DNA from 3 places in the Paenibacillus sp. NPDC058367 genome. Region 2 is predicted to be linked to each of the others. Evidence: predicted binding sites of a transcription regulator. Region 2 holds the regulator's gene; each other region holds the start of a gene.
What was found. Region 2 encodes NrdR, which represses ribonucleotide reductase genes. Its sites were predicted from a motif close to AACACNATATATNGTGTT; they were not measured.
Positions count from the first base shown of each region.

Region 1 (3,282 bases), 330 kb from region 2:
CCATCATCCAGTCCTTTTTACCACGATTCATCCCGCCGGAATAAGAAACACACATTAGCCCATGTTCGCGGAAATACTGAAGCAAATATTCTTGAGTCGCGCGATACTCCGTAAAAACGATGACCTTTTCATTCATTTCTTGAATGAGAGATAGTGTTGTTTCGGCTTTGGTATTGGTCTTAACCGTACGAAGTGTCTGCAATAGCTCCATCATTCGATCGCGTTTCGGCGAATCAGCAGGCAGCTTCTTGATCAGATTAACTAAAGTGATGAAGACAGCATCCCTACTGCTGCACACCTCACGCTGAAGCGTTACCAAGGAAAGCATGCTGCTAAGATTGCCGCCTGATTCCTGATACTGATCTTTAACAAAAGAAGTGACAGCGTCATATAATACTCTCTCTTCCTGTGAAAGAACTAGCGGAATATTACGGACTTTTCGTTTCGTAAAATTAACTGGACCTTCGCCACGCCGATTGCGGATCATCACCTTCGATAGCTCGTCCCTTAGCTGACCTTCATTCTTAGGTTGGCGTTTATCAACGACGAAATTCGAAGCAAAATCACCCTGATTTCCTAGTTGCCCCGGTTTCAGTAAAGTGATCAAATTAAATAGCTCGCCCAGATCATTCTGAACGGGAGTAGCGGTTAGGAGCAGGCAATATTTTTTGCGTAATTGCTGTACAAATAGATAATTGGTCGATTTCTTGTTCTTCAGCTTATGCGCTTCATCAATAATCAACATGTCATATTCATTTTCCAGCAGCATCTCTTTATGAGGATCGCGCTTCGCGGTATCCATAGATGCGACGACAATCGCATTCCCCCAGGAATATGCTTTTTTCTGTGCAACAGCAGAGATGCCAAACTTGGCATTCAGCTCGCGGACCCACTGCAATACGAGGGAAGCGGGTACCAGAATAAGCACTTTAGAGACTAGACCGCGGACAAGATATTCCTTGAGTACAAGTCCTGCTTCAATCGTCTTTCCTAGTCCAACCTCATCTGCAAGAATCGCGCGGCCCGACATCTCAAACAAAACCTTATGCGCGGTATCGAGCTGATGAGGAAGCGGGGATAATCCGGATAAATGTTTCATGCATTGCAGCTCATCGAAGCTGGTTACTAGACCCGTTTGTTCACCTTGCACAGCAAGCTTGGACAGACGGTAGTCTCCCCATGGACCACCTTTATCTAGTTTGAGTTCTAGATCCTGCAGCCAATTCCGGTCAAAAGAAAGAGGAACAGGCAGTATAGGCGCTGACTTTCCACCTTTGTGAGGTAGAGAATTACGGAATAATTGCGTCATGGTACAGCCTCCTCAGGTGCTAATTTATATCATCATTCGTAGGAGTAGTATGCTCTTAAACAAGAGAATTCATAACCTTCTATTTTTCTTGATAGCCTTTAAAAAAGAGAGTAAAAGCGAGAAAACGCGGCAAGGTTTGCGATATTTCGGCTGCTTGACTCTATTTTCGAAAAAGACCTTCGATACAATATGTGGTATAGTTTAAAAGCTAACGCACACAATATATTGTGACAAAAGCATGAAAATGTGATTTTTTTAAAGTGCGTAGCTGCTATTTGTTATTGACAAGATGAACTTCCTACATACACCCGTAAGACGGAAGATAAGTGTAAGGAAGTTTTTGTTGTGGGTCACAAAATGTACGCCCACACCTGAACTGGAACTAATATTTACTACATTGCGGGAGGTTTTTCTATTGGGTAAAGTGGAACGTAAGCAACGCCTTGAAGGGCTAAGTGAAAAAATATTTTTGGATCGTTATGCTTGGAAGGATGCCGACAGCAATAATGCTAAAGTGGGCGATGTTGTACTCGTTCTAACAAAAGATGATCCGAAGTTTCCCACGAAGGAAGTCGGAGAGATCGTAGAACGTAACGGCAGAATCGTAACCGTGAAGACGCGCAGCGGCGAACTTGTGAAATCAGATGTTGAAAAGCTGACGCTTAATATAGAAAAAACACCAGAGGAAATGTGGGATCGTCTGTCTACAGCTATGGCTTCTGTGGAGAAGACGCCTGAGCTTCAAGAAGAATGGGCGGGTAAATTCCGTTCGATTCTGGATGATTGGAAGCTCGTACCGGGTGGTCGAATTGCTGCTGGTGCAGGCGCTAGTGAAGAACTAACCCTGTTCAACTGTTATGTAATTCCTTCTCCAAAAGATAGCCGTGGCGGCATTATGCAGACGTTGGCTGAAATGACAGAAATTATGGCTCGTGGTGGCGGTGTAGGGATTAACCTATCCTCTCTACGTCCACGCCGGGCAATTGTGAGAGGTGTTAATGGTTCTTCTAGTGGTTCTGTATCTTGGGGCGGTCTGTTTAGCTATACCACTGGATTAATTGAACAAGGCGGTAGCCGACGTGGTGCACTTATGCTCATGATTAATGACTGGCATCCAGATGTGGAGGACTTCATTACCGTAAAGCAAACGATGGGTCAAGTTACGAATGCGAACCTTTCGGTATGTGTGAGCAATAGCTTTATGAAGGCTGTAAAAGAAAATCTGGATTGGGATCTCGTATTTCCGGATACTACAGATCCAGAGTACAACGATGTGTGGGATGGCGATCTAGACAAGTGGAAGGCTGCAGGCAAAAACGTTATTTATTATCGCACCGTTAAAGCGCGTGATGTGTGGCGCACCATTATTGAATCCGCTTGGAAATCCGCTGAGCCAGGCGTTGTGTTCATGGAATACTACAATCAGATGTCCAACAGCTGGTATTTTAATCCGATCATTTGTACGAACCCATGTGGGGAGCAAGGACTGCCAGGCTGGGGAGTCTGCAATTTGTCTGCTGTGAACCTGTCCAAATTCTACGATGAGAAGAATCATGATGTAGACTGGGAAGATCTCGCGACTACGACGCGTTATTCCGTACGTTTCTTGGACAATGTCATTGATAAGACGCCTTATCATTTCCCGGAAAATGAAGCGAATCAGAAAAACGAACGCCGTGTGGGTCTTGGAACGATGGGTCTTGCTGAGCTGATGATCAAATTGAACATCCGTTACGGTAGCCCGGAATCTTTGGCGTTTCTGGACAAGCTTTACGGCTTTATGGCTCGTGAAGCATACCTTGCTTCTGCAGAGATTGCTGGGGAGAAGGGATCTTTCCTAGCTTTTGACACAGAGAAATATTTAATGAGCGGTTTTATGAAAAATATGCTCGAAACGTATCCAGAGGTTGGTGAAGCGATTCGTAAACATGGCATGCGTAACGTTACAGTGATAACACAAGCACCTACAGGTA
Region 1 covers NZ_JBHXIZ010000001.1:878,354-881,635, reverse strand. The annotation lists gene ACFWMP_RS04030 (DEAD/DEAH box helicase) at 1-1,309, opposite strand, end outside; gene ACFWMP_RS04025 (adenosylcobalamin-dependent ribonucleoside-diphosphate reductase) at 1,725-3,282, shown strand, end outside.
Region 1: ACFWMP_RS04025 (adenosylcobalamin-dependent ribonucleoside-diphosphate reductase) is a predicted target of NrdR. The motif match lies at 1,524-1,541, and genes of this name have one in related genera.

Region 2 (3,282 bases):
TATCATGAAATGGTTACGTAAAAAAAGAGTCCTTCTTCTGTTATTCATTGGTTTTACTGCGATATTGTTTCTGAGTACGAACTGGATGTCCTGGTTTTATCCGATCCATTATAAAGATGAGATCCGTAAGCACAGCGTTACGTACGATATTGACCCATTTCTAGTGGCTTCGATTATCCGAGTGGAAACGAACTTCAAAACTGGACGAGAATCCAGAAAAGGTGCTATAGGTTTAATGCAGCTTATGCCGGATACCGCCAAATGGGCCCTTGAAAAGGCCAAGCTTCCTGATGTTTCTATGGAGGAGCTAAAGCATGAACCATCAGCAAATATTGAACTAGGTACCTGGTATCTTTCAACATTATCCCGTCAATTCGAAGGTAAACGTACAGCGGTTATCGCTGCATATAATGCTGGACCGGGTAAAGTTCAAAAATGGCTGGATGAGGGGATCTGGGATGGAACGGATGCTACGATTAAGGATATTCCATTTGGTGAAACCCGACATTATGTACAGCGCGTCAACTATTACTATGATCAGTACACGGATATTTACAACGAATTCTAAAACCGTGTTATGTATAAAAAGAAGCATTAAACGATCTTGCGATCGTTTAATACTTCTTCAGTAAGCTTATGTGGACAGGTTATTTGTATTGACCTGCCAATTGTTGTTCTGCCAGGGTTACAAGACGTTTAGTGATGTAACCACCGATCGAACCATTTTCATAAGAAGTTTTATTGCCTTGGTAACCATCTGGGGAAAGCGTGATTCCGAGTTCTTGGGCAACTTCATATTTAAGTTGTTCCAAAGCACCACGGGAATTTGGAGCTACAAGGTTATTGGAGCTGTTGTTTTGGCTCATTGCTGTTCACCTCCTCTGTTGGTAACTGTATTATGTGCCGGACTTGCCATAATCATTACAATAAAAAAACGGTGATTTCTGGAAAAAATGAAATAGCCCTTTAAAAGCCGGATGTTTAACATACCGGGACTAAAAACATTATGTAATAGGAAGTGATGAAGCTTATGAAATGCCCTTACTGCGATCACACAAATACTAAAGTGCTCGACTCTCGACCAGCGAATGAGAATAAGTCCATCCGCCGCAGGCGTGAATGTGAGCGTTGCAGCAAACGGTTTACAACCTTTGAAATGATCGAGGAAACACCGTTAATCGTGATCAAAAAAGACGGCAGCCGTGAGGAATTCAGCCGTGATAAAATTCTGCGTGGTTTAATTCGGGCTTGCGAAAAACGCCCCGTCTCTGTAGAACGTCTAGAGAAGATCGTCTCTGAGGTGGAGAAATCCCTACGCGGCATCGCCGTAGCTGAGGTAGAGAGCCAACAGATCGGTGAGTTGGTTATGGAACAGCTCTATCCAGTAGATGAAGTCGCCTACGTTCGCTTTGCTTCTGTATACCGTCAGTTTAAGGACATTAACATGTTTATGAAGGAACTGAAGGGTCTGCTATCTAAGAGCACTGGGGATCTGGACAGATTGTAGAGTTGTGGCTAGTCTAATGACTAAAATAAGTGTTGACAGCGAAGGCGATTTTTTATATTATATAGGAGTCGCCTACGGCGCTTGGATTTGTCAGAATGACTTAAATACACCGAACTGAATTTTAGAATGTGTGATTACATACATCTGAAAATTACGTTTGGGGCCATAGCTCAGCTGGGAGAGCGCATCGCTGGCAGCGATGAGGTCAGGGGTTCGATCCCCCTTGGCTCCACCAAACTTCATATGGACTCTTAGCTCAGTTGGTAGAGCAGTAGACTCTTAATCTATTTGTCCAGGGTTCGAGCCCCTGAGAGTCCATCCTAAAGAAACGGCAGAAATGCCGTTTTTTTTTGTTGTTCAGGAAGCGGAGTGACTTTTTATTTGGTTTTGATCGTGGTATAGTTTGGGTAGATAAATCGTACAATGCAAAGAGTGCCGTGCGGAAACACGGCTCCCAGTGCAATAGCCGCTTTTAAGGGCGGCTGATTTCAGGTATTACGGGCAGAAATAGACCGCATCCTTTGGACTAGGGCGGTCTATTTCTTTTTGAGGTAATTTAGAAGCTCAATGCTAAAAAGGTAGAACAAGTTGAAATGCAGGCTCACCAGACCTATATTCCTGTTTGGAGCGAGGTATTTAAGAAAGCTTCTACTGCTAAAAAGAAAATGATGCTTAGTACGATCATTGAGTGTGTTAGGGTTTACCGAGATTCAGTAGAACTGACGTTAAAATTGAACATTAGCTCGTTTTTAGCGACTTCAAGTGTAAGTAGTCTAAAAGGTAATGATTATGATTTGAAGGCTGGCAAGCAAGTGCATGGCATTCATTATGGAAATCAGTTTTCAGGCATTTTCCAGCCTAATTCATCATCCCACACGGCATCGATATCATCCAGGTGAACATGCCATTCACCACCGTCTACTTTTCTACGTATCTCGGTCAAACATTTCAACCAATGAAATAAATCGTTCAGCAAATCTTCAATTTGATCCGTCATGGACAGCTTGGTAGCGCCAGCGAAGATCTCCGTTGATCTGGACGAATCGAATTTGTACACTGTGAAAGACTCCGCCCGGTCTTTCCCTTCAAAATCCTGATCATAACGTTGGACAATGGCTGTGATTGCTTGTTGTTCGCTTTCTGTTAGGACGTATTCCCTCGTGCATGTGTAATAAATAGAAACACTGATAAGTCATTCCCCCCAAACATAGAAATGGATGCGATATCCAGTTCCTGTTTATTACCCTCCAAAAGTCGAAAGCAAACTAGGCCAAACCTGCATTCTGGCGCCGCATGAAGGACAATTCATTTCCCCGGCCAAATACGGCAATTGGTTCAAAAAAGAGGAATCGCCCAGCTGATCGGCTCGCTCCGCCAGTATTTGATGTTCCGCTTCAACGAATGCCTCAACGGGAGTAACCTCATGTGCTGCCTGAAGGGGTTCGAATACCGGATCTTCCGCGAATGCTTGTATACGACCGCCTACTCCGCTCGGCCACAAGTAAGCCTCTTGATTACATACTCCGCAAACGGCCACATATTCGTCGCCAGCCGTAAAATTCAGAAACATGTTTGCCACGCTCTGGGATTCCCGATAAGCCGCGTCGGCAATGAGAACATATCTTTTTTCGGTATCGCTGCTTATTTCTTGTTTGGCGTAGGCCAACATCTCTGGAACCAGCGAAGCAAGCTCCGCTATCGCTTTTAAGTAAGATTGGTACATCTCCGTACAAACCTCGTTTCCCGTTTCAGCAGCGAGTTCGTTCCAATCCGAG
Region 2 covers NZ_JBHXIZ010000001.1:1,210,113-1,213,394, reverse strand. The annotation lists gene coaE (dephospho-CoA kinase) at 1-8, shown strand, start outside; gene ACFWMP_RS05405 (lytic transglycosylase domain-containing protein) at 5-568, shown strand; gene ACFWMP_RS05400 (alpha/beta-type small acid-soluble spore protein) at 648-866, opposite strand; gene nrdR (transcriptional regulator NrdR) at 1,031-1,507, shown strand; tRNA gene ACFWMP_RS05390 (tRNA-Ala) at 1,667-1,742, shown strand; tRNA gene ACFWMP_RS05385 (tRNA-Lys) at 1,753-1,825, shown strand; gene ACFWMP_RS05380 (hypothetical protein) at 2,343-2,564, opposite strand; gene ACFWMP_RS05375 (hypothetical protein) at 2,748-3,282, opposite strand, start outside.

Region 3 (3,282 bases), 580 kb from region 2:
AAGGCGATAGCTTACTTATTCATATTCAATCTTCTAATTCAAGACTTATTTCAGATTTGACTTTATTCGATTTTTCAAATGATCTATAAAGATTTGTTTAGGTTCAGATGGATCATTTTTTTGTTAACGGCTTTATGAATTGAATCTATTTCTTTAGCAAAATTGTAAACATTGGGGCCAACCCCCAACTTCTCTTTAATGGTTTTTGATGAGAATTTTCATAGCCTTATCTTTCTCATAGCAAATCCAGACATCATTTAAAGTATTCTTCTGAACACCACTTTATCTTTATTTTTCTACTTTTTCCATGGATTTTAAATAGCTGATTTAAAACAAAAATACGTTGAACTATATCTTCGGCTATAAAAAATTGTCTCTTGCAATAATTTATTTGTGTCTGATATGCACCTTGATATTTCTCATTTTTTTCATATACATGTAACAGTTGAACATGGAGATCATAAATTTCTTAGTATCTCATTGTAGCACTCCTCTAATAGCTAGAAAGTTATTAAACTTCTTGTTCTTATGTACTATTTAAGTAACTTTCCCAACATGATAATGAAAAAGCAACTTTTCCGTAGAAAAGTCGCTTATACACTATCATGCTTCTGCCGATCTAAATTAATTTACTCTATCTTGAATTTATCGCTTCGCCTTATAAAACTCATGATACAACTTCATGAGCGCCCTCTTCTCTATCCGCGAAACATAACTCCGCGAGATCCCCAACTCCTTGGCAATCTCCCGCTGCGTCCTCTCTTCCCCACCTGTATCTAGCCCAAATCGCCCAACGACAACCTCTTTTTCCCTATCATCCAGAATATCAAGATTACGATAAATCTTGCTCTTCTCGATCTTCAAATCCACTTCTTTAATAACATCATCAGCCTCGGAGCCAAGTATATCGATGAGTGTAATTTCGTTACCTTCCTTGTCTGTCCCAATCGGATCGTGCAGAGATACGTCTTTACGTGTTTTCTTCAAGGATCTTAGGTGCATCAGAATTTCATTTTCAATACAACGAGCCGCAAATGTGGCCAGTTTTGTCCCTTTGTTCGGACGATAGCTCTCAATAGCTTTAATCAGGCCGATCGTGCCGATGGAGATCAGATCCTCCATGTCTTCCCCAGTATTATCGAATTTTTTTACTATATGGGCGACAAGTCTCAAATTGTGCTCGATAAGCAAATTTCGGGCTTTAGCATCCCCTTCAGCCATCATGCCTAAGTATTTGCTTTCCTCCTGCTCCGAGAGCGGCTGTGGAAATGCGTTGTTCCTTACGTAGGATACCAGCAACGTCAGTTCTTTGATTAGCAACGCGATCGTACTTAAGAATCCAGGCAACTTGGCGACACCTCCCGCACTTGTACAATGAAACCGATCTGTTAGCCTTACGGGTTCATGGTCATCTTATTGTATGTGGGTAGATGCCTAGAAGTGCATGTACGGGGGAAATTATACAAACCCATTGTTAGTCTCTCCGCTTTAGCTTCATTAATGATCTCATCCATCTGCTCCCAGTTCTGCTCAACGGAGCGACGCTAATTAGTCATGATAAAAATGATGCAGCAAGATCCAGAACGAAAAACAGTACAGCTGCCTTAGCAAACCGCTCCAGCCTGCGTATTTTCGGGATATCAACACTTTAATAGAGCGTTTACTAGACCAGTTTCCAACTAGTTAGGAAGCACTTTTCATGTTGACTTTTCAACATATAGTGATTAAAATAAACAACGCACACTAAATATAGTATGCATATGTTTTTCCAGTATTTATAGCTTATCTATTCAATCTTTACAGTAATATATACAGGGGGAGAGACTCCATGCTAGTCGCATACGATTCAAAAACCGGAAACGTCAAACGCTTCATTGGTAAGCTTAAGCTGCCAGCTGTGCAGATTGAAGAGCATATGACCATTGACGAGCCCTATGTGCTTATTACATATACCACCGGCTTTGGACAGATTCCAGAGAAGGTGTCTACTTTCTTGAAGAACAATTATTCCAATTTGAAAGGCATCGCCGCCAGCGGCAACAAGAACTGGGGCGAGCTGTTCGCGCATAGCGCAGACTTGATTGCAGATCGGTACAATGTACCAGTTATCGGTAAATTTGAGCTGTCGGGCACATTTGGTGATGTGGAACGAATTAAACAGGAGGTGAGCCGAGTTGCGGCATATTGAACTAAACAACATGTTGATGAAGAGAGACGAAAGTGGTTTCTTTCAATTGGATAAAGACCTTGAGGCAGTAGCCGAATTTATGCGGGATGTAGAACGGCGGAGCTTGGTTTTTGAGAATACAAAAGCCAAGGTTGATTATATGATTGAACAGGATTTCTACGAAAATTTTTACGAACAGTACAGCTTGGCTGAGATTGAAGATGTCTACCAAATTACCCATTCTTACAACTTCAGCTTTCCATCCTATATGGCTGCTTCGAAGTTCTATACGGATTACGCTGTAAAAAGCAATGACCGCAAGCAATATCTGGAGCATTATCCGGACCGTGTGGCGGCAGTTGCCCTTCACCTAGGGCGCGGGAACGCCGCTACTGCTGGCATGCTTGCCCGTTCGATGATGGAGCAGCGTCTGCAGCCAGCGACCCCAACCTTCTTAAACGCCGGCAAGAGTCGTCGCGGTGAGCTTGTCTCCTGCTTCCTTATCGAAATGGACGACTCGCTTAATTCGATCAACTATGTGCTCAATACCTGCATGCAGCTCTCGAAGATCGGCGGTGGCGTGGCTGTCAACCTGTCCAAGCTTCGTTCCCGCGGTGAGACAATCAAGGGTGTCGAGGATGCGGCTAAGGGCATTATACCTGTGCTCAAGCTGATGGAGGACGGCTTCTCCTATGCTGACCAGATGGGTCAACGTAAAGGTTCTGGAGCCGCCTACTACAATATTTTTGGATGGGATGTTCTTGAATTTCTCGACAGTAAGAAGATCAACGCCGACGAAAAAACAAGACTCAAAACCCTGTCCATCGGCCTGATCATTCCGAATCACTTCTATAAGCTGGCGAAGGACAATGAACCGCTCCATGTATTTGCCCCTTACAGTGTGTACAAGGCTTATGGCACGCATCTTGATGACATGGATTTGGATGATATGTACGATAAGCTGCTAGCCGATCCACGTGTCAAAAAGAGAAAGGCCATGAGCGCACGGGATATGCTGACCAAAATCGCCATGATCCAGCTGGAATCTGGCTATCCATATATTATGAACAAGAGCAACGCTAATGCGGCCCATGCCCTGAAAAATGTCGGACAGA
Region 3 covers NZ_JBHXIZ010000001.1:1,792,634-1,795,915, forward strand. The annotation lists gene sigK (RNA polymerase sporulation sigma factor SigK) at 646-1,347, opposite strand; gene nrdI (class Ib ribonucleoside-diphosphate reductase assembly flavoprotein NrdI) at 1,829-2,188, shown strand; gene nrdE (class 1b ribonucleoside-diphosphate reductase subunit alpha) at 2,175-3,282, shown strand, end outside.
Region 3: nrdI (class Ib ribonucleoside-diphosphate reductase assembly flavoprotein NrdI) is a predicted target of NrdR. The motif match lies at 1,740-1,757, and genes of this name have one in related genera.